DNA from 4 places in the Bacillus shivajii genome. Region 2 is predicted to be linked to each of the others. Evidence: predicted binding sites of a transcription regulator. Region 2 holds the regulator's gene; each other region holds the start of a gene.
The links. Region 2 encodes Rex, which represses fermentation and respiration genes when NADH is low (regulators of the CRP and FNR family bind a similar motif). Its sites were predicted from a motif close to TTGTGAAATATTTCACAA; they were not measured.
Positions count from the first base shown of each region.

Region 1: a site for Rex is predicted at 1,850-1,867, ahead of LGQ02_RS09435 (nitrate/nitrite transporter). Genes of this name have one in related genera too.
Region 3: a site for Rex is predicted at 4,070-4,087, ahead of LGQ02_RS07295 (L-lactate dehydrogenase). Genes of this name have one in related genera too.
Region 4: a site for Rex is predicted at 1,363-1,380, ahead of LGQ02_RS10850 (TIGR04053 family radical SAM/SPASM domain-containing protein). Genes of this name have one in related genera too.

Region 1 is NZ_CP084703.1:1,930,062-1,935,732, reverse strand. Features, by position in the region: gene LGQ02_RS09440 (SLC13 family permease) at 1-1,433, shown strand, start outside; gene LGQ02_RS09435 (nitrate/nitrite transporter) at 2,065-3,597, shown strand; partial or broken gene LGQ02_RS09430 (glyoxalase) at 3,638-3,739, opposite strand; gene LGQ02_RS09425 (cytochrome c oxidase assembly protein) at 3,786-4,592, opposite strand; gene LGQ02_RS09420 (DUF2243 domain-containing protein) at 4,582-5,073, opposite strand; gene LGQ02_RS09415 (VOC family protein) at 5,273-5,671, opposite strand, start outside.
Region 2 is NZ_CP084703.1:527,228-532,898, forward strand. Features, by position in the region: gene LGQ02_RS02650 (ABC transporter ATP-binding protein) at 1-885, opposite strand, end outside; gene moaC (cyclic pyranopterin monophosphate synthase MoaC) at 1,063-1,542, shown strand; gene LGQ02_RS02660 (redox-sensing transcriptional repressor Rex) at 1,585-2,220, shown strand; gene LGQ02_RS02665 (MDR family MFS transporter) at 2,462-3,898, shown strand; gene LGQ02_RS02670 (amino acid ABC transporter permease) at 3,981-4,664, opposite strand; gene LGQ02_RS02675 (transporter substrate-binding domain-containing protein) at 4,680-5,531, opposite strand.
Region 3 is NZ_CP084703.1:1,503,395-1,509,065, reverse strand. Features, by position in the region: gene LGQ02_RS07310 (rhomboid family intramembrane serine protease) at 1-1,266, opposite strand, end outside; gene LGQ02_RS07305 (HAD family hydrolase) at 1,263-2,021, opposite strand; gene LGQ02_RS07300 (sodium:proton antiporter) at 2,557-2,733, opposite strand; gene LGQ02_RS07295 (L-lactate dehydrogenase) at 3,067-4,023, opposite strand; gene LGQ02_RS07290 (ThiF family adenylyltransferase) at 4,149-5,168, opposite strand; gene LGQ02_RS07285 (DUF92 domain-containing protein) at 5,179-5,671, opposite strand, start outside.
Region 4 is NZ_CP084703.1:2,202,882-2,208,552, reverse strand. Features, by position in the region: gene LGQ02_RS10855 (hypothetical protein) at 1-178, opposite strand, end outside; gene LGQ02_RS10850 (TIGR04053 family radical SAM/SPASM domain-containing protein) at 179-1,297, opposite strand; gene LGQ02_RS10845 (dynamin family protein) at 1,878-5,465, opposite strand.

The DNA of each region.
Region 1 (5,671 bases), 1.4 Mb from region 2:
TCCCATTAGCCTTTGCTAGCAGTATGGGTGGCGCATTAACGTTAATCGGTACAGCACCAAACTTAGTCGCAAGCCAAAGTCTACAAGATGCGGGATATGGCTCTCTTTCATTTTTCGCATTTACACCCGTCGGTATCATTATGTTATTAGCTGGAATTGCGTATTTATGGTTTGTTGGTCGTAAAATGCTTGATAAGCCAGTCGATAAGAAAAAAGGTTCAAAAGAAACGTTTGATGCTGATCAATTAGTTGAGCAATACGGGGTAGCCGATCATATTTTTGCGGTAAAAACACCGAACGACAGTGCGCTCATCGGAAAAACAATTAAAGAGCTTCAGTTACCGAGTACATACCATATTACGGTTTTGGAAGTGATTAAAGCAGAATCGTCATCATTGAAGCGCTTTACTTCGTGGAACCAACCGCAGAGGATTACAGTCGATAAAGGTTATGAAGTGGAAGCTGGCGATGTTTTTATTATTTATGGTGAAAAAGAAGCACTCGATAAGTTTATCGGAAAAACTGGCGTCGTGCTACAAAACGATGAAGCTTATCAACCTGAAGAATCTCACTTAGCCGAAGTCATTCTAACACCACAATCAAGGTTACTCAACCAAACGATTAGACAAGTAAACTTTCGTGAAAAATACGGTTTAACCGTTTTGGCATTAAAGCACCAGTACAGTGAGCCGAAAAATTTTAAAGAAGATGAAACGCTCCTTTATGGTGACTCGATCCTTGTTCATGGTAAATGGAAAGATATTAACCTTTTGTCTGCTGAAAAAAATGATACGGTCGTTTTAAAGTCAGCTGCTGAAGATACAGATTTAGTGAATGAGACAAAACAAAGCTGGATAGCTGGAATCATTCTACTCGGTATGCTGTTAGCCATGGTGTTTGAATGGGCACCTGCAGTGGTTGCGATTGTTGTTGCTGCAGTACTGATGATTTTAACAGGATGTATTAGACAAACTGACCAAGCATACCAAGCGATTGATTGGCAAACAGTTGTCTTAATCGCCTGTATGCTTCCGATGGCAACCGCTTTAGAAAATACCGGTGGCGTCACATTTTTATCTGAAGGCCTTATTCAAAGTTTAGGTGGAGTTGGTCCCCTAGCCGTACTTGCAGGTCTTTATGTGATTACCTCTTTATTCAGTCAATTTATTAGTAATACCGCAACAGCTGTATTGTTGTTCCCGGTTGCGATATTAACCGCTGAACAGATGGGTGTAAGTCCAGTGCCAATGGTCATGGCGGTTGCATTTTCATCAAGCATGGCATTTGCTACACCTGTCGCAACACCGCCGAACGCGATGGTAATGGCCGCTGGAAAATACACGTTTTTAGATTTTATTCGAGTCGGTGTGCCGTTACAAGTGCTAATTGCGATTATAGCGGTACTATTATTACCATTGTTTTTCCCTTTTTAATGGAAGCGTGGGGACGGTTCTCGCGCTTCTTTTTCCGTTTTAAGCACTTCATGTGCATGCGGTTGTTTGCTTGAGCGTTATTTTGTTTATATTTGGATGGACGTTTACTTGTGGCTTTCTTGATTTACTTGCGTCTTCACTCGTTTACTTGCGACTTTCCTCCTTTACTTGCGACTTCCAATCTTTACTTGCGACTTTACTCGTTTACTTGCGACTTTACTCATTTACTTGTGACTTTATCGAATTACTTGCGACTTTCTTGATTTACTTGCGACTTCACTCGTTTACTTGCGACTTCACTCGTTTACTTGCGACTTTACTCATTTACTTGCGACTTTCTTGATTTGTTCATCACTTTCTTGATTTGTTCATCACTTTCTTGATTTCTTCATCACTTTCTTGATTTGTTCATCACTTTCTCAATTTCTTCACCACACCACTAATTTTTGTACGCCTCACTTTCTTTCACGACTCCCCTTTTTTCTTCACATCTAAGAAAATTTTCTATAAAAATACGGGTTAACGTGTGTTTAATCACATCTTCATATTAGTTATGGTGTTATCTTAAAGATAGAAGTATATTCTGATAATGGTCTTTGACACCATCCACTCAACATGGAGGATTTTGAATATGAAGCAGACAAAATTACAATTACCTTTACAAACTCTGAGTTTAGTAGCTGGGTTTATGGTGTGGGTGATGTTATCTCCACTTATGCCTTATATTACAGAGGATATCCCACTTACGAATAATGAAATTGCACTCATTACAGCTTTCCCGATCATACTTGGTTCACTATTACGGATTCCGCTCGGGTATTGGGCTAACCGTTTCGGTGCGAGAAAACTCTTCTTCCTTTGCTTCGTCGCATTATTGTTACCGGTTTACTATCTGAGTCAGGCAACAACTTTTATTGATTTACTCATTGGAGGATTGTTTTTAGGGGTAGCTGGAGCCACATTTTCTATCGGAGTGACGTCATTACCTAAGTATTATCCGAAAGAAAAACACGGAACGGTTAACGCGATTTATGCGTTAGGAAACCTTGGTACGGCGATTACTTCTTTTTCAGCACCCGTTTTAGCCGGGTATATCGGGTGGAGTTCGACAGTACAACTTAGTTTACTATTAATCGCTTCGTTTGCATTGTTAAACTTTATTTTTGGCGATAAAAAAGAAGTGAAAGTCTCGACACCTTTAGTCGCTCAAGTAAAAAGTGTATACAAAAGCAGCAAACTATGGCTTTTATGTCTCTTTTACTTTATTACATTTGGAGCCTTTGTTGCTTTTACCGTTTACTTACCGAACTTTTTAGTTGACCATTTTGGACTTACTGCCATTGATGCTGGGGTGAGAACCGCTGGATTTATTCTGTTAGCGACATTAATTCGGCCGCTTGGTGGTTATTTATCCGATAAATATAATGCACTCGGTATCTTAATTGTTGTTTTTGCGGGACTCACTTTCGCAGGAGGACTGTTAGCTTTTATGCCAAACATTGTTCTCTATACAATTGGCTGCTTGGCTGTTGCATTTTTTGCCGGGATTGGAAATGGTGCGATCTTTAAGCTCGTTCCACTTTATTTTTCAAAGCAAGCCGGTGTTGTTAATGGACTAGTTGGTGCGATGGGTGGACTTGGAGGGTTCTTCCCACCAATTATGTTAACTTTCCTTTACAGCTTGACAGGCCACTATGCGATTGGTTTTATGGCGTTGTCACAAGTTGCACTAGCAAGTTTAATTCTAGTCATTTGGATGTTATACCAAGAAAAGCTCAGCCTGTCTCACCAAGCGATTGAATCTACGGTAGAGTCAGTGATGGTAACTGATACAAAAGGCTATATCAAAATGGTAAACCCCGCTTTTAGTAAAACCACAGGATTTGAGGTAGATGAAGTTGTTGGAAAAACACCGAGCATCATGAAATCTGGTGAACATGATGAAGAGTTTTACAAAAAAATGTGGGATCAAATTGATCACATTGGTTACTGGCAAGGTGAAATTTGTAATCGTAGAAAAAGCGGTGAAAAATTCAATGTGTGGCTAACGATTACACCGATTACAGATGAACAAGAGAATACGATTGGTTATGTTGGGATGTTTACCGATACCCAAAAGAAATTACCGGAATACAACCGAGAAGCAGTTGCTTTTTCACCATAATCAACTGAGAGTGGAAGTGCCGCCAATGGCCCTCCACTCTTTACTTTGTCTCAGGGTAATCATCGTATTTAATAATTGTACCTTCCGTATCGGCATGATTAAGGTAAATGAAACGTCTAGCGTCTTTATTAATTCTAAATGTTAGTGGTGGGAACCCTAACCCATTTTTAGAATCAAGACCCAAGACATTACATTGGTTGCCCATACGCGATCCGTGGTCTTGTTGCACGATACCATTGATGACAAAGGATGAAAATCAAGATCATATCAATTGCATCACCGCCGTAATACATGAGCATACCGCCAGCTTCCGCCTGTGCAGCAGGAACTCCTGCTGGTGGATAGGCGTAAATAAACTTCGATAAGATCCCGTGTCCTGCCAAGGCAAAAACAAAAGTAACCGCTCTATACATATAATTTGGTCGGCTTGATTTAGGATCGATATCAACCATCGCTACGGTAAAAGCATATCCTGCTAAAAATACATGTAAATGCACAAAAATATGGAGCAACATGTAATCGTGCATCGCCTCATATAGCCCCGTCGTATATAGTAACCACAACCCTCCGATATTTAGAACCGAAGCTACAACAGGATCGGTTACAAAACGAATGTATGAACTCTTTAACACTTTTGCGAGTCTTCTCGCATTTGTAACAGAAAGCGTTCGTAAAGCTAGAGTCATTGGTGCTGCGAGTACCATAAGAAGAGGAGCAAGCATTCCAAGCAGCAAATGACCAAGCATATGGACAGAAAAATCGTGATGAGCCTCTACTGCTAATGGACCTGTAACGGCAGCTATCGCACAAAGTGAACCAACGCCCCAAAAAAGTGTTCGGTAAAACGGCCATCTTGTTTTATCACGATTTGACGAAACAACGGCAATGATATAAAGAATGATGCCGATCAGAAAAGGTAAGCCAAGTACGATTTGCGGGATCGGTCCAGCGACATCATGGAGGAAGCCACTTTCAATATGATGTTCATGACTCATGACTGATTCCCTCATTTGCTAACTTTTCGCGTCTCGTTTTTAAAAGGAAATAAATACCGATAACGAGAATCGCAATCGCGCTAAGATTCCAAATGAAATCATAAATAATCACATTGTCAACATAACGGATTTGGTGAATTCTCATGACTTTGTGCTGGACAATACCATCATATAATTGAAAAGCACCTGCACCAAAGAATACTCCGCCCCACCACCTCGTTGGCCAAAGAGCTTGTCTTCTTCTTAAGTCTGCAAACATAAATAAACCGCCGATCGTTGCAAACCAGCTAAATGCATGAAATAAACCGTCTGAAATAAGTCCGAGGCTTCTTGTTGACCTATCGTAAAAATGGTGCCAATGGAGCAGTTGATGAAAGACAACTTCATCAAAAAAAGCAATTAATCCGAGGCCAAATAATATCCCCGACCATAAATTACGAGATGAATAAAGGTAACGTTGTTTATTGTTGTTGTGATCCATGAAGGTCCCTCTCTTTTGTAGATGATCATAACTTCATGGTTTCCTTTTTATGACAAATTATTCGGAGGGCCTGATCTCCCTATGCATTGAACAAGCCCTTTATACTTCACACATCAAAACTTTCACTACGTCTACCAGCTACTTCGCTAAATTTTTTTCACGTAAAAAAGTGGAGTTGCCCGTCATAGGCCCTCCACTCTTAATTTGTATTCGGATAATCACAGTATTCAATAATTGTTCCTTCCGTATCGGCAGGATTAAGGTAAATAAGACGTCGACCGTGTTTATTGATTCTTAACGTATCTTCTAACGTACGGATGCCTTGCTTCTCGAGTTCAACGAGGGCTTCATCGAGATTTGCCACACGATAAGCAATGTGGTGCACCCCTTTACCTTTTTGCTTTATAAACCTAGCAATTGGTGATGTCGAATTGTTCGTCGGCATTAATAGTTCAGTTCGATCACCATTCACTTCGATAATCGCGATTTCACTTTCAACGCCTGGCGCCTCACTACGATATCGATCAATGAGTGTACCACCGAGAACATTGGTATAAAAATTGATACTTTCCTCGATATTTCTTACTGCAACACCTAT
Region 2 (5,671 bases):
CTGTTTACGACGGCTTTTGGCACGATTACTTGTTGAAGCACGAGCAATGTTTCTCTGGACGAAGTCTTCCAACTTTTTCACTTCACCTTGTTGTTTTTCATACATTTTCATTTCAAGCTCGAGGCGTTTTGCTTTTTCCTCTAAGTACGCACTGTAGTTTCCGGTGAACTTCACTGTTGAATGAAAGGTTAGCTCGTATACATAATCTACGATTCGATCGAGAAAGTATCGGTCGTGCGAGACAACGAGTATTGCTCCGGGATAGCCAGCTAAATAGTTTTCTAACCAAGTGAGTGTATCTATGTCTAGGTGGTTTGTCGGTTCGTCTAAAATTAAAAGGTCTGGCTTCGTTAATAACAATTTGCCTAAAGAGAGTCTTGTTTTTTGACCACCACTTAAACTGGATATCGGTGTATCGTAATCAAAATCAGAGAAGTTTAACCCAGATAAAATACTGCGAATGTCGGCTTCATATTGGTAACCGCCTTGATCTTTAAAGTCTTGTTGTAATTGATCATATTCTTGCAATACTTTTTCATAGTTTGGTGCACTTGGGTTGCTCATTTTTTCTTCTAATTCTCGTAAATGTTTCTCCATTTGTTTTAAATGGGTGAAAACAGACATCATTTCATCCCAAATTGAGCGGTTCGTATTTAAGCCACTATGTTGGGCTAAATAACCGATTTCAACGTTTTTAGGGATAATAATATCTCCAGAGTCATGAGATAGTTCTCCTGATATAATTTTTAACAATGTTGACTTGCCTGCGCCATTTCGACCGACAAGAGCAATTCGTTCACGACTTTGGACTTCAAGTTTTACATTGGATAATATTGTTTCAGCCCCAAAGGACTTTGTTATTTGTACACATTGTAATAAAATCATATTATTTCATCCTCACCACATCATTGGGTCATTACAAAATAAGTGTACATGACTGTTACGCAAAGTGGCAACATTTGTAGTAAAGTGGAACATGAATTCTTGCTAATCTAGAGAAGGATTGTGCAGTTTGTCCAACTATGGTGTACAATAGACGAAGAGACAAAAGGAGGGGCACCGATGGGTTCGTTTACACATTTTAATGACCAAGGTCGAGCAAAAATGGTCGATATTTCTGACAAACAAGAAACGGTTCGCACAGCTGTGGCGAAAAGCAGTGTCCAAGTGACAAAAGATATTTACGAGGGCATTACTGCAGGAACGATGAAAAAAGGTGACGTTCTTTCCGTTGCACAAGTAGCAGGAGTAATGGCGGCCAAAAATACATCGCAATGGATTCCAATGTGTCATCCATTATCACTCTCAGGTGTGGATATTCATTTTGACTGGGAAGTAAGTGAAGAAACATACATTCTTCTTATTGAAGTTGGTGTGAAGACGAAAGGGAGCACAGGAGTAGAGATGGAGGCGTTAACAGCTGCATCAGCAACAGCACTTACAGTTTATGATATGTGTAAAGCTATAGATAAAGGAATGGTCATTGGCGAGACTTTCTTGCAGGAGAAAACCGGCGGAAAGAGCGGCGACTACAAGAGATAAAAGAGCGATTGAACCAATTCATGATGGTGGGAGGCGAAAAAAATGGATATCGATCAAACAAAAATACCGCAAGCAACTGCAAAAAGGCTGCCGTTATATTATCGTTTTTTAGAAAGCTTGCAAGCATCAGGGAAAAATCGTGTATCTTCAACAGAGTTAAGTGAAGCAGTAAAAGTCGATTCAGCGACGATTCGAAGGGATTTCTCCTATTTCGGCGCGCTAGGAAAGAAAGGGTATGGTTACAACGTCAATTATTTATTAACCTTTTTTAGAAAAACATTAGATCAAGATGAAATAAGAAAGGTTATTTTAGTAGGTGTCGGTAACTTAGGGACTGCCTTATTAAATTACAACTTTACGAAAAGTAACAATATGAGAATTGAGATGGCATTTGATGTTGATGAAAGCAAGGTCGGTCAAAAAATTGGAAGCGTTCCCATTTATCATTTAGATGAAGTAAAAGAACGCATAGCTGGTGAAGCAGAAGTGGCAATGTTAACTGTCCCTTCAGCAGCAGCGCAAGGGATTGCTGATCAGTTAGTAGATGCTGGAATTAAAGGGATCTTAAACTTTACACCAGCAAGGTTATCTGTACCAGACAACGTCCGAGTTCATCATATTGATTTATCTGTAGAACTTCAATCCCTTATCTACTTCTTGAAACATTATCCAATGTAATGAAACGGTTGATACCCTTTCATTGTTGGAAAACGGAACAAAAACGATATATAAGTGTCATCACTTAGACAAGCTGTGGGAGAAATGTACCTGCAGCTTTTTGTATAGGAAGAACTTGTTTTTGATTTCCAAAAAAGTCCTAAATTCTATCATGAAATCATACACATGTTTTGGTATAGTAGAATTATATATTTCGAGAATCGAACATTTTGGCTAACTAATAAGGGAATCAGGTGAAAACATGAGTAAAATTCCACATAAATGGCTCGTATTAATTTCTGTGTTACTTGGTACATTTACAGTCATTTTAAATAACAGTATGTTAAATCCAGCTGTTCCACATATCATGGAGGTTTTTGATGCCGATGCTGTTTCGGCTGGTTGGGTAATTACGATCTTCATGGTAACCATGGGGATTACGATGCCACTTACAGGTTTTTTAAGTGATAAGTTCGGAAAGAAGGAAATGTATTTGTTTGGCGTTTCCCTCTTCTTATTAGGGTCTCTATTAGGGTCGTTTTCATGGAATCTATCATCACTCATTTTTTTCCGTGGGCTTCAAGGAGTCGGTGGCGGATTTATTATGCCCCTTTCCATGGTGTTCATTTTCCAAGTGTTCCCGAAAAAAGAACGAGGGATGGCGACTGGGATTTGGGGAATTGCAGCGATGATGGCACCAACGATTGGACCTACATTAGGTGGTTTCATTATTGAACTTGGTACATGGCAATGGTTATTCTTATGTAATATACCGACAGGTCTTTTAGGATTAACCTTTTCAATGCTTTATCTAAAGCGAACGAAGCGAGCAGACAATTTGAAGTTTGACCGAAGCGGGTTTGTCACAGTGACCCTTGGAGTTGGGGCGATCTTACTTGCTTTAGGGCGAATTAGTGAACTCGCGCATTTATATGACCCACTGAATATATCGTTATTGATCATCGGGGCTATTGCATTGTATTTCTTTGTGAAAATCGAAAACAAAACAGAACAACCTTTACTAGATCTATCGATATTTAAAATTAAAGCTTACGCATACAGTGTTTGGGTCGCAATTATTAGTTCAATTAGTTTGTTTGGTGGAATTTTTCTCATCCCACTGCTTGTACAAAATGTGTATGGTTACGGAGCCATTATGACAGGTCTTGTCTTTTTACCAGCAGCTTTACTCGCAGGAATATTTATGACGGTAGGTGGGAGAATCCTTGATAAAAAAGGACCTTCACTTGTCGTAACAAGTGGTCTTATTTTTTCAACGGTTGGAACGCTTTTATTCGGTTTTATCGACTTACAAACGGCGATTTGGGTATTGTTTGTACTTAACGCCATAAGAGGTATAGGGATGGGCCTTAGTACAATGCCAGCAACAACTACCGGAATGAATGCGATTCCTGAGAAGTTCATATCACGCGGATCTGCGATGAATAATGTATTAAGGCAAATGAGTTCGGCTTTAGGTATTGTGTTTATATCCGTTTACTTTGAGGTTCGTAGAGCTCAAGTTATGGCAGCAAATGGTATGACGCTTGAAGAAGCAAGCATTCAGGCAATTACAGAAGGGTTTTTAGTCATTGCAGTACTAACACTAATCTCTATTCCAGCAGGGTTATTACTAGGTAAGGAATATAAGAAGCAACAAAAAGAGGAAGAAATGAAAGCGAAAGTAGTAAATGAATAAAAGGATAGGGCGTCAAAGTTGTTAATTTGTTTACTAGTGATAAAAGAAGAGGCTGACGAAATTGTCAGCCTCTTCTTTTACGTTAATAAGCATCATATTTTTCAAAGCGCTTTTCTAAATAGTTTTGTAGAACAGTCATCACCGAACAGATCCCCCAATAAATGAGGGCAACCAAAATAAACATCGTCATATAGTCCATTTCTCGCCCAGCAACGATCCGAGACATTTGGAAAATTTCCGGTACGGTAATCATTGCCGCAAGTGATGAGGCTTTGATTAAATCGAGCATCACATTTGAAAGCGGGGGGACTGCGATACGAAACCCTTGTGGCAAAACGACTTTTCGCATTGTCATCCAATAAGATAACCCGAGTGATCTCGCTGCTTCCCATTGTCCTTTTGGAACAGCTGCGATCGCAGAACGGTTAATTTCAGCCATATATGCAGCACTATTTAAACTAAAACCTATGATCGCTGCGGTAACTGCATTAAACTGAATCCCGATGTAAGGAAAGCCGAAATAGAGTAAAAATAGGATGATTAGGATTGGTACACCGCGCATAAACGAGATGTATGTTCTAGCAGGCCAGCGAAGCCACGCTCTAGAGGAAGAGCGTGCGATCGCTAAAAATAAACTAATGACTAGTCCTATGGCCAAACTGACGAGAGAGATAAAAAGCGTGTACCAAATGCCTTGCATGACATACGGGAAGGATTCAATTGCTAATTGTGGATCGAAAATGTATTCCCATTGTATCTCTCTCATAAAGATTCTCCTTTATTATTCGTCAGCAAAGTCAATTTCCGGCTCTTGTGATACATCTTGCCCGCCGAAAAATTGCTCGGATAGTTCTGTAATTGTTCCATCTTCAAGCATTTCATTAATGACACGGTTTAAGTTTTCTTGTAGTACAACATGATCTTTTTTCATAATCATTGCTTGGTTATTAGGATGGAAAAATAGATCAGGGTGAATAACAACATCAATTTCAGGTAAAGCTTCGATCGCTAGTGATTGTAAATAATAATCGTTCATGACAACATCAAGACGACCATTTTCGATGTCACGTAAATATGTGTCGTTTGTGACATTTTCATACGTAACTCCTTCAGCACCATGCTCTTCTGCAATCTGCATATAAATCGTTGTTGCTGCACCACCATGACGCTTCCCTTCAAGGTCTTCTAATGTTTCGATTCCAGAGTGATCATCTGGGCGAACGATCATCGACCCATAAGAGAACTTATAAGGATCTGTAAATAGGAAGTCTTCTTCTCGGCGTTCATTAATATCAATATCATTTACTGCAAAGTCAACTTGACCACTGTTAATAGACGTTAGCATCCCGTCAAAACCCATTTCGGTAAACTCAACATCAAGGTCTAAGCGCTGAGCCGCTTCACGAGTGATTTCAACTTCGAATCCAGTTAAGCCTTCTTCATCTGAATGAAACGAAGTAGGGTAGAGCGTTCCAGACGTAGCAACGTTTAACACGCCACGTTCTTGTATTTCATCCCACTGGGACGTTTCAGCACTTTCATCAGTATCCTCGCCACATCCAGCTAAAACGAATGATACTGGTAAGATTGCAAGGATAGACACTTTACGGAATTTCTTTAAAAATTGTTTCATTATGTTCCTCCTAGATAGTAAGAATTCATGTTGTGCAATAAAAACATAGCACGTAATGATTGAGATAAGCAACGCTCATATTCTAGAAACTAAGAAGTAAAAATCTTTTGTAAATAAGGGAAGGGTAAAAAAAGTGCCAG
Region 3 (5,671 bases), 980 kb from region 2:
TTGTGCATCTTCATACTGTTCACTTTTCATATACTCAGTACCTATTTGATAATAAACAGCATACGACTGTCCTGTTCCTTCTTGATTATATGCATAGAATAAAAGTGCAATTAGAGCTAAACCACCAGATATAAAAGCAACAAGCCGTTTTGGCTGATGACTATGGTTAGGCATACCTACAATTGCTGATGCAACAAAGCCACCAATTAACCCACCAATATGTGCACCATTATCGACCATTGGTACCATAAAACCGAACGCTAAGTTAATCACTAATATGACAATAACATTCATCCCCATCGTCCTAAAAAATAGCCTTTTGTAGCGAACGCCAAAGTATAATAATGCACCAAAACAACCGAATATTGCGCCACTGGCTCCAGCTGATACATTTTCGTTAAAAGCAAAGCTTGCTACAGAACCTGCTAAGCCGGCTAAGAAGTAAATGATGAAGAATCTACTTGTACCAAAGATTCTTTCAACCGCACCGCCTAAGTAAAATAGAGCTAATGAGTTCATAAGTAAATGGAAAATACCAATGTGTAAAAACATCGCTGAGAAAAATCGCCACCACTCTCCTTCTAAAATGAGTGGGTTAAACTTCGCACCAAATGTAATTAATGTTTCTGGATTCGTCGTGGAACCAAATTGTTCTACAACTGTGTAAACTGCTAAGATGCAACCTAAAATAATGTATGTAAAAATTGGCTTTCCAAAAAAGAAGAGATTTCTTTCCCCTTCTAATCTTTTATCTGACGAATGTTGTACTGCACGACGTAACGATCGGATCACCGACTCTTCATCTTCAACACGATCACTTGAAATAAATGAAGGCATCTCATGTAAACTCCACTCTGTTGCAAGGGGGAAAAGCGTTTCCGTTAAATTATCTAAAGTCACAAGGATCGTTCTTTGCTGCTGTTTTCCGCCTGCAGAAAATGGAAGTGGCTGGTCCACTATCTCTTGATAGTCATCAACAGGTGGATATTGGGAGATAATCACATTCACTACATTTGCCTGCCTAAGCCCTAACTGTTTACGGACTTGCTTCGCTCGTTCATGTGTACTCTTAATATCTTGTTTTAGTTGATTACTCCAGTCAAGGTCCTTCTCAGCAAGACGAATGATTTGATAAGGTTCTTTCCGATCATCTTCAACCCAAACTTCACTAGCATTTTTATTAATATGTACGACTCGCATCCCTTCTTTAACGACAAGGTGGTATACGATTTCCCAAAACCTAAGAGATAAAGTCATTGTATTCATACGGTCACCCCCCGGCCCTCTTCCTCTAAAATAAACCTTTTGACTTCTTCTAACGTCTTAAATTCAGCAGTCAGCTTTGCTCGAACATTTCTTTTGACTTCATTTCTCGAATTTAAAAATATCGCATCCCACCCTGAGTTAAGCGCCCCCTCTACATCGTGTTTCCATGAATCACCAATAAAAACTAGCTGCTCAGCATGAATTTGTAACCTTTTTTCTGCGATACGAAAGATTTCTCGAGAAGGTTTTACAAACTCTACTTCTTCTGAAATAATAATATGCTCATTATGTATCCATTGGTCTACACCAAGCTTCTTTATTTTTTTGAGTTGAGTATCAGCCATTCCATTTGTTATGATACCTAACTTAACTTCTCTTTTACTCAACGTCGAAAGTAATTCCTTCATCCCAGGATAAGGAACACTATACTCGTCTACAATTTGATAATAATGAGCATGGAAGGCATCTGCATGCTCATTACTAAACGGTAATTGCAATGACTCCATCGTTTTATTAAAACGGATTCTTCGATACTCTTTTCCTGTTAGTTGTTTATTTTCAAAGCTTCCCCAATAACGGTCGCTGTTTGCTTTAAATTCAGAAAAAAAATGCCCAAAAGTGATATCACAATTTGGTACGTTTATTTCTGAAAGGTATTTTTCATAGCATGCCTTTATCGCATATTGAAACGCCTCTTCATGGCTAAATAATGTATTATCTAAGTCAAAACAAATCCCTTCCCATTTCAACGGCATTCACCTCAACCACATTATATCAACGATTATGATATATTACGAAGAATACCTTCGTCTTATTCCAAAAATTGAAACACACCGATTAGATTCGATTTTTAGTAAGTTGGCACTTTTGCTACTACAACCAGCCAAGCTTGAATACGAACAAAGTGTAAGGTTGAAAGATCGCACTTGTACCTAGAAGTGAAAGAGAAGCAGCACTTGCTACCATACGAACCCTTTAATTTTCAGGAGAGTCAAAATAAACAAAACTTGGCTTATCGCCTGCCTCTACGCATCATCTTCCATGAAGTGCTTGAAGAGGAAGAGGCACGTAGTCTGCGACGAGTAATCGCAGGAGCACAAAGCAACAGCTTCCTCGACTTTACCCCGACCTGCGACGAGCAAGAGTAGGAGCAGTTACCTTAATCCTTTAGCAAAGTTAAAAATTCTTAAAGTATAAAAGAAAAGACTAACGTACAAAAGGCGAATTTCCACATACGACTTCATGTTCATGGAAAAAGTCGATCGTTTCGCCTTTTATGTACATTAGTCCTTACCTAAGCATTTGATACATCATTTTTTGACGAACGGCTGGTATTCTCATCACAAACGCGATGGAGAGCCGTCTTAACCACTGTCTTGATAAGAAAAGGTTTAGTAGACGATATTTATACTTATAGAGACCGAAGATCGTCAAAAATATTACCAGAAACCCTACCCAACGCTGCATGTTGAATCCGCCTCCTTCCTTCATTAGGTTGCCTTAGGTTAAAGGATATTATGCGGATAATGAAAGGCTTTTAATAAGATAAGTACTCGAATCTGTTTACAGGCGGACGCTTTCTGCGGGCCCGCCCGCGGCAAAGAAGACACCATGAAAGCGTAAAAAGTGAAGCTTGAATTGATGTCGCACTTGTGCCTAGAGGGGAAAGCGAAGTGTATTTCTACTGCGTCTCAAAAAAATAAAGGAGATAATTCAGGCGCGAATTACCTCCAAAAAATGAGCGTTATTTTCATCCATTTAAACGGAACTACTTAAAGTTAATTATATTGACCTTTTTATTTACATGTTGAATAACGGCTTCATCGCGTCCTTTAATACATTTGCTGAATGTGTAAGTTGACTTTGCTCTTTGTCGTTTAACTCGATTTCAATAATTCTTTGTACACCCTTTTGATTGACGATTGCAGGGACTCCTAAATAAACATCATTTAGTCCATATTCACCTTGTGCTAATGTCGATACAGTTAAGATTGAATTTTCATTTCGTAAAATCGCTTTTGTTAGCCGTATCAACCCCATTGCAATCGCATAATGAGTTGCTCCTTTACGCTCAATAATATGATAAGCCGCATCACGTACATTTTCAAAAATTTCTTCTAAATCTTCTTTCCTTGCATCTTGTTTATACTTCTCCATATAACGGTCGATTGACTCAACACCAATACGAGTTTGACTCCAAACCGGCAGTTCTGTATCACCATGCTCTCCCATAATATAGCCGTGAATATTTCGCACATCAATATCAAAATATTGACTTAATAAGAATTGGAATCGCGCTGTATCTAAGATTGTTCCAGAACCGATGACACGTTCCATAGGAAGACCACTAAATTTCCACGTTGCATATGAAAGAACATCTACTGGGTTTGTTGCAACGATAAAGATGCCATTAAAGCCGCTTTCCATTACAGACCCAACAATTCCCTTAAAAATCTTCGCGTTTTTCTCAATTAAATCTAGTCTCGTTTCACCTGGCTTTTGGTTTGCCCCTGCTGTAATAACGACAATATCTGCTTCTTTACAATCTGAATAATCTCCTGCCCAAATTTTCATCGGAGAACCAAACGGGAGACCGTGGTTTAAATCCATCGCATCCCCTTCAGCCTTTTCTTTGTTCAAATCAATTAATACCATTTCATCTGCTACATTTTGATTGATTAATGAAAAAGAGTAGCTTGAGCCGACAAATCCAGTACCAATAACAACGACTCTAGTCGTTTTGTTTCCATAATCCATCATGAAACGCCACCTTTCAGTTGATGTTGATTTTCTCATAATTAGATTGTACATTACTTCACAAAACTTTTGTGTTTTTGCGAACGTTTACAAAAGGAGATTTTGTTACAAAAAGTTTTTTCACATTACATACCTATATATTTCGCATACAATGTCTTAGCTCTCGAGATATTTTCTGTCCCCTGCACAAGTACTCTCCCCTCGGGAAATAGTACGAACGTTTCTCCTTCTTCTAAAACGGCACGTAATAAATATGGGCTCTTTTTTACACTTGCCACTTTTTCTAATTTTCTCTCCCAACTAACTAAATTAAGTTTGTTGGCTGTCATAAATTGCACCGTATCTCTTCCACATAACGTTGTAACACGTTCATTCTCACCTTGGCTTAGAGCAGGATATTGTTTTAATTGACATGTTGGGCACTCTTCATTAATTTCTTCGAGTTTCATCTCAAAAGAATGATTTTCCCATAAATCAATGGATGCCAAATTATTACGCAATTTCTCTGAATTGCCTGTTAAAATTTTCAATACTTCCATTACTTGCATGCTCGCAATAATATCTACGATCGGCGATAAAACACCGATCGTATCACAGGTTTGACCTGCTCCACCATAAGTCGGAAACATACAACGTAAACATGGGGTTTTCCCAGGTAGAAAAACAGCATTCATTCCACGTGAGCTAACTGCGCCACCATAAACAAATGGAATGCCATGCTTATATGCAACATCATTTAATAAATAACGGGTTTCAAAGTTATCGGTTCCATCCATAATAACGTCTACCCCGTCAATGAATGATTCCACATTATTAGCATTAACATCTGTCACATGGCCTTTTATATTCACTGATGAATTTAGCTTTTTTAAAGCTTGTTCAGCCGCTACAGCTTTAGGGAGGAATTGTTGAACATCTTGTTCATTAAAAAGCATTTGTCTTTGTAAATTACTTTCCTCAACAAAATCTCGATCACAAAAAACAACATGTCCGACACCTGAGCGGACGAGATGATTAGCAATAACTGTGCCAAGCGCACCCATTCCAACGATAAACACTTTTGATTCATCTAATTTTCTCTGTCCTTGTTCACCGACAGGTTTAAATAACATTTGTCTTGAATATCTTGTCCAACTTTGGCTCATTGTTTCCCTCCTAAAGCATTAAAAAGTATAACCAAGTCAAACCAATTGCTGATAGTGTACATGCATGATTAGTCACGTCATTTGTAATACATGCAAACCCTCTTATTTTTTCTGTATTGATTTTACAATGTAAATTTTTTTCCGTTACTTTGCCACATATCCGACATTGAAATAATGCTTGTATTGTTCCCCCAACAACCGTATCAATATATTGTGCTAAAAAGCCGATAACAGCAATAATGATGATAATTGATACACCTATTTCCACTGAGGGATGGAGTAAAGGTGCAATAAGCCATGTAACCAAGCTTATAAACAATGCTCCTGCTATAGCACCTAATGTCCCGGCTATTGTCATGCCACCAGATTGTCCATATTCTATTTTATTAAAAGTAAAAAAATGTATCGGCCTTCTCTTACTTAATTTTCCTATTGAAGAGGCCCAAGTATCACTATTTGCAGCAGTTAATGCAGCAATAAAAGCAATAAGCCAAACGGTCATA
Region 4 (5,671 bases), 1.7 Mb from region 2:
AAAATGATGATAAACGTTTAGCAAGATGTGGAGAATGTGGTGAAGATGTTTGTTCAAACTGCTTAATTTCTATTGCACAGTATAACTTTTTACGTTTAAAGGTTTGTAAGACGTGTGAAGAAAAGTCTAATGCATAAAAAAGACACACAAACAAATATATCTGCGTGTCTTTCATCATTTATTGGACCTTCTTTTTCCTTAATTCTTTTGGAACATATACACAGAATGGTTCACTTTCTAGATAGTCACCTGTCATTGCGTACGCTCTCGATCTAGATCCCCCACAAACATGACGGTATTCACAAACACCGCACTTTCCTTTATATAAATCAGGGTTTCTTAATGATTTAAAAATGTCAGATTCCCTATAAATCGTAGGTAAAGGTGTCTCACGGACATTACCTGCTTTTACAGGTAGTAGACCGCTAGGATATACATCCCCGGTATGTGAAATAAATACGAATCCATTTCCATCATTAACACCTTTAGGTGCTCTGCCTAATCCATCAATTTTTCCTGTCTCACCTTGAACAAGTGCATCTTTATATTGGATCTCTTTTTCATTTTCAGCTTTCTCACGCATTTTGTTTTGAATAACAACTCGGCGATAGTGCTGCGCTGCCGTTGTTTTGATATCAAATGAGACTCGTTTAGACAGGTCGTAAAGCCATTGGAATACTTTTTCATGTTCAACTGGAGAAATCATGTCATCTTCTTGCCCTCTTCCAGTTGGAACAAGGAAGAACACACTCCATAATACACAATCTAACTCTTCAACGAGCGCAGCCATTTCATCTAATTGATTGACATTATACGTTGAAATGACCGTATTAATTTGAATAGGCATATTTAACTCATGTAGGTATTTAATTGCATTCATTGTTAAATCAAACGAACCAGACGTTCCACGGAAGTGATCATGTATTTCAGCGTTTGGTCCATCTAGACTAAATGCCCACCTTGATAATCCGACCTCTTTCGCTTTTGACATTGCTTCTTTTGTTACATTAGGTGTTGCTGATGGTGTCATTGATACTCGTACACCTTTATCAATTGCATATTTTGCAATATCAAACACATCTTCTCTCATCAGCGGGTCTCCACCTGTAAAAACTAGCATAGGGTTGTTCATCGAATGTATATCATCAATTAACTTTTTCCCTTCTTCAAACGAAAGTTCCATAGGATGACGACGGTACTGAGCTTCTGCGCGACAATGCAGACACTTTAATTCACAAGCACGTGTTAACTCCCATATTACGATAAACGGATTTTCATTATAATCTTGAGGAAACATCTATAAGCCCTCCTTAACAAGCTACTTTTTCATACTTTTAGCTTATCGCGAATAAAAACCTCCTGATATGATGTAAATCACATATAAGACGATTAGATGGCAGAGTTCACAAATTGTTTACATAACAGATGACCGTTTTCACGAATTCGATGTCATATAAATGCTTTTATGCATAGAAAAAAGAGCTTGCTCTCAGGTAGAACAAGTTCATGTAAAAGTATTGATCTTTCATTATCTTCTATCTAGTAATTTTAGCCTGCCGTCTATATAAGTAATTAAAAGGGTATCAATTTGTTGGCTGAGCTCTTTGTTATAATAAAAAATTAACCCTTTAACCTTAAATAGTTGATCTCCATCTTTAAACTCATCCAGAGTTATTTTAAACTTTGATGCACCTCATGTACTCTTATCATCGAAGCTAATCCGATAGGTATGGCGGCCACTTCTATGAGATAATTCCTCCAAAAAATCTACCGCTTCTTTTGTCACTTCCATTGTTATTCCTGCCTCCCTCCCCTTTATTTAGGAGAACTTTATTCTAAACCAGCTCAGTTACGTAAAGGGGGTGATAACTTATGAGTCACGGATTCAAAAATTCCGTTAATGCTTTTTGTTCTTTCTCTATTGAAGCTTGAACGTTTTTATCCATTAGTGCTTCAGAACGAGATAATTCATTTTCAATGGCTGCAACCATTTCTTCTTTTAACTCTTTTTCTATGCGTTTTAATGAATCTTCTAATACATCCGTAAAAAGTTTAGACCATGTAGCTATAGAATCACTTGCTTTCTCAACACCAGTTTGCACTAATTGTTCTTTTAACACTTTAATTGTCCCTTGTTCAAAAAAGTCTTTCTTTGATTTGATATAAGATTTAAACGTTAATAGATCGACATTTAAATCCACCTCATGAAGATCTCCAGTTAATTCAATTCTTTGTAAATCAGGGTAATACGCATATGAAGTCAACTCTTTTTGAACCGCATGTGACTCTTCTTTTACCCAATCATATGCTCTTTCTTTTAATTTGGCTTCCATACGTACAATACTTGCTTCAAGCTCTTGTTTTAAGAAGTATTCTCCTAACCCTTTCCATTCCTTCATTGCTCCTAATAGTTGCTCTTGTAATTGTTTCTTTGAATTTCCATTTACTGTTGCAACATTAATCGCTGTCGGAAAGTAATCATTTAATACGAACTTCATTCTCTCGCGTAAATATAACGTCATTTGGTCATACTCTTGAATTAAGTCTCTTAATACATAAGAAAACGAGGAATTTTGAACAGCTAACATTTGTTCCTTCACGGTTTGTTGTAATATTTTATGTTGTCTCTTTTGTTCTGCTTCATCTTCTTTCATAAAACGAACACTGTCATCAAGCTTCTCGACAAATTGATTTAGTTGATGAACAATCATATCAAAACTTAATTTTTTCAGTTCTATAATCGTTTCATTATAAAAAGACGTTTCAAACCTTGAAAAGCTTGTGCTTGCGACATCTTTATTTTTTTTGGCAGCCAATCCTTGTTTACTTGATACATCATAGATGCGCGGTTTTTCTAAACCGTTACTTAATAGTTGATCATGGACATGTTTTTTTACACCATTTAATTCATTTTCATTATTAGCTAAGTCAGATGCATTAATAATAAAGTAAAGTTTATCATGTTCAAAGCTTTCATTTACCTTTCCAATTTGTTGAAGGAAGTATTGATCTGCTTTTGAAAACGCATGATTGTAATACGTCAAATAAAAAATGGCATCAGATTTTTTCATTTGCTGAAATGCAACATTTGTATGCCTCCCATGAATGGAATTCACTCCTGGCGTATCAACAAGAATAATCCCTTTTTTTGTTAGTTCACAATCATAATAAATATTTACTTCCTTAATTAAGCATGCATTCTCTTCTTGAGCGACATAAAATTCAAGATTTTTTAAATCTTTCACAATCCATGTCCCCAATTCGTTTAAGTTTTTCTTTATGCTTTCCTTTAAAGTAAGTAAATAGTCGGAATACGTTTTTTCCCAACTGGAATGGTAGTTCTTTGTATTCGGTGACCAACCTTTAAGTGTCTCAACAGATAATGATTCATCTAACTGATGACTAACCGCCTGAATCTCATCATTTAAATCTTCCACAGATTTTAACGAAATCTTAACTGTGCCGTGTTCATTATTGCCGTTTGATTGTTCAACGGTATTTACAGTAGCGGTTGTTGGATTCGGAGAAACAGGTAAAATACTTTCACCTAATAATGCATTGGCAAAACTTGATTTCCCTGCACTAAATGCACCAAATAAAGAAATAACAAAAGACTGATCTTGATATCTCTTTATCCTTTCAATGAGTTGATCACGCTCTGTCTTTAACACTTTTGATTGATGAAATGATTGTAACGAATCTTTAACATTTGTCACCCACTTAAGCGTGTCTTCTTCTGAAAAGTCAATGACACGTGAAGTATGATCGTTATCCCACGTCGTATCAATGACTCCTTCTTCAGGTAAAGTGATACCTGAAAGGGATTGCTCGTGATTAGAAGGAAATGATTTTTTCATAACTGAATGAAGTAAATTTACATATGCTCTTTCTGACGGGAAGGTAGATAATACTTTTTGAATACCTTCTGACTCCTTCGTATAAGTTTCCTTGACTTCTTCAAGCTTTTTTTCATACTCTTCAATTGCATGAAATTTTTCGAGTTGTTTATTCGTAGACTGGCGCTTTTCTTTTACATAGCCATCCATTTCTTCAATTTGAATGTCAACGATTCGTTTTGCTTTTTCTTTGATGTGTTGCACAATCAAGTTTGTCATTTCTTTTGTAAATGTGTATACGTAATCCCTACTCGTATAATCTGTTTTCACATGACTTTTCAAAAGTTCGTTAGAGACTTCATAATTCATTTCACTTACTGCTTCTTCAAACCGCTCAACATTAGATAATGTCGTACGGTCAACTTTTTGAAAGTACCCTTGCAAATGAAAGATTAATTGTGACTTCACTTTATCTTGAAGATTTTCAGTTAAACGTGTGAGTCTACGTGCTTGTTCATCAGCGGTTTTCTTTTTAGAAAACAAGATGCCAACTTTATAACCCGGTTTTAACGTTTCAATCCATTCACGAGCAAGGTCTGTCGTTTCATATGGAAAGAGTGTCACATTATTAAATAGTTTATCGTTTTCTTTCTTGAAGTTTTTCCAAATGTATTGATCATAATGATTTAAATATTCTAACTCATTAACGATTCGAGCTTTTTCTGAAAGTTGTTCAAGTGTGTATCCTTCGTTTTCCATTTCATCTTTAATATCTTCAATCGCTTCGTTCTTTTCAATTGACAAACGATGATTTACTGCATTGTATAATCCATACGTTAACATGTGCTGGGATGTCTCTATTAGCTCATCACTATTGTATAAAAGAGCTTTCATCTCTCGTTCAAAGACCGCAAATTCATTTAGTGGATGTTCCCAATTTTTCATCGATGTAAAATATATTGAAATATATTCTATTCCCCACTCTTGCAAAACATTTTTTAAAGAATTTCGGAAGATCGAAATTGGAATTTCGGTTTCATTATGTTTATCTATTTGGTTTACGACGAGATATATTGGTTTTTTTTCTAGTGATAGCTGTTTCAAGAAATATAAATTCGTTTCAGACTGGACGTGATTATAATCCATCACATAAACAACGGCATCTGTCGAATACAATTGTTCTACAGTAACAGATTCGTGTGAATCATCCGTTGAATCAACTCCAGGAGTATCTAAAATGGAACTAGCATTTCCTAAGAACGGTAAATTTGCTGTGATTGTAATATCTGATATTTTTAAGCCGTTCATGCCCCAGTTACGTACCTGATCCCATGGAATTTCGCCCGTCCAACACTTTTTGCCTTCATCTTTTGTATGTACAGATAAACCTAATTCACCATTTTTTATTTTAACGATATTTGCACTTGTCGGAATTGGACTAGTTGGTAAAACTTCTGCACCTAGTAATGAATTTAAGATCGTTGATTTTCCTGCTGAAAAATGCCCACAAAAAGCGACTTCAAACAGTCGTTCCTTTTGTTTATCTTTTAGCAATTGTAAGCGAGCTTTCTCTTCTTCCGTATAGGAAAGGTTCCCTCGCTCTAGTTTCTCTTTTACAATTGTCATCATAAATCCCCTTTCTTAACAACTATCACTATAACGAATTTTCAAAAAAAAGAGAAGGGAAAATCGTGAAAAGGTGTACCTCTATTTTTTAAGAGGTACACCTTTTCATAAGTAGCTCCATTTCCGATGTGAAAAACAATAGAACTGGTAATAAGTTTAACATTAAGTTTTACATGTTTCCTTTTTACTAAGTGCTCGAATCCGTTTAC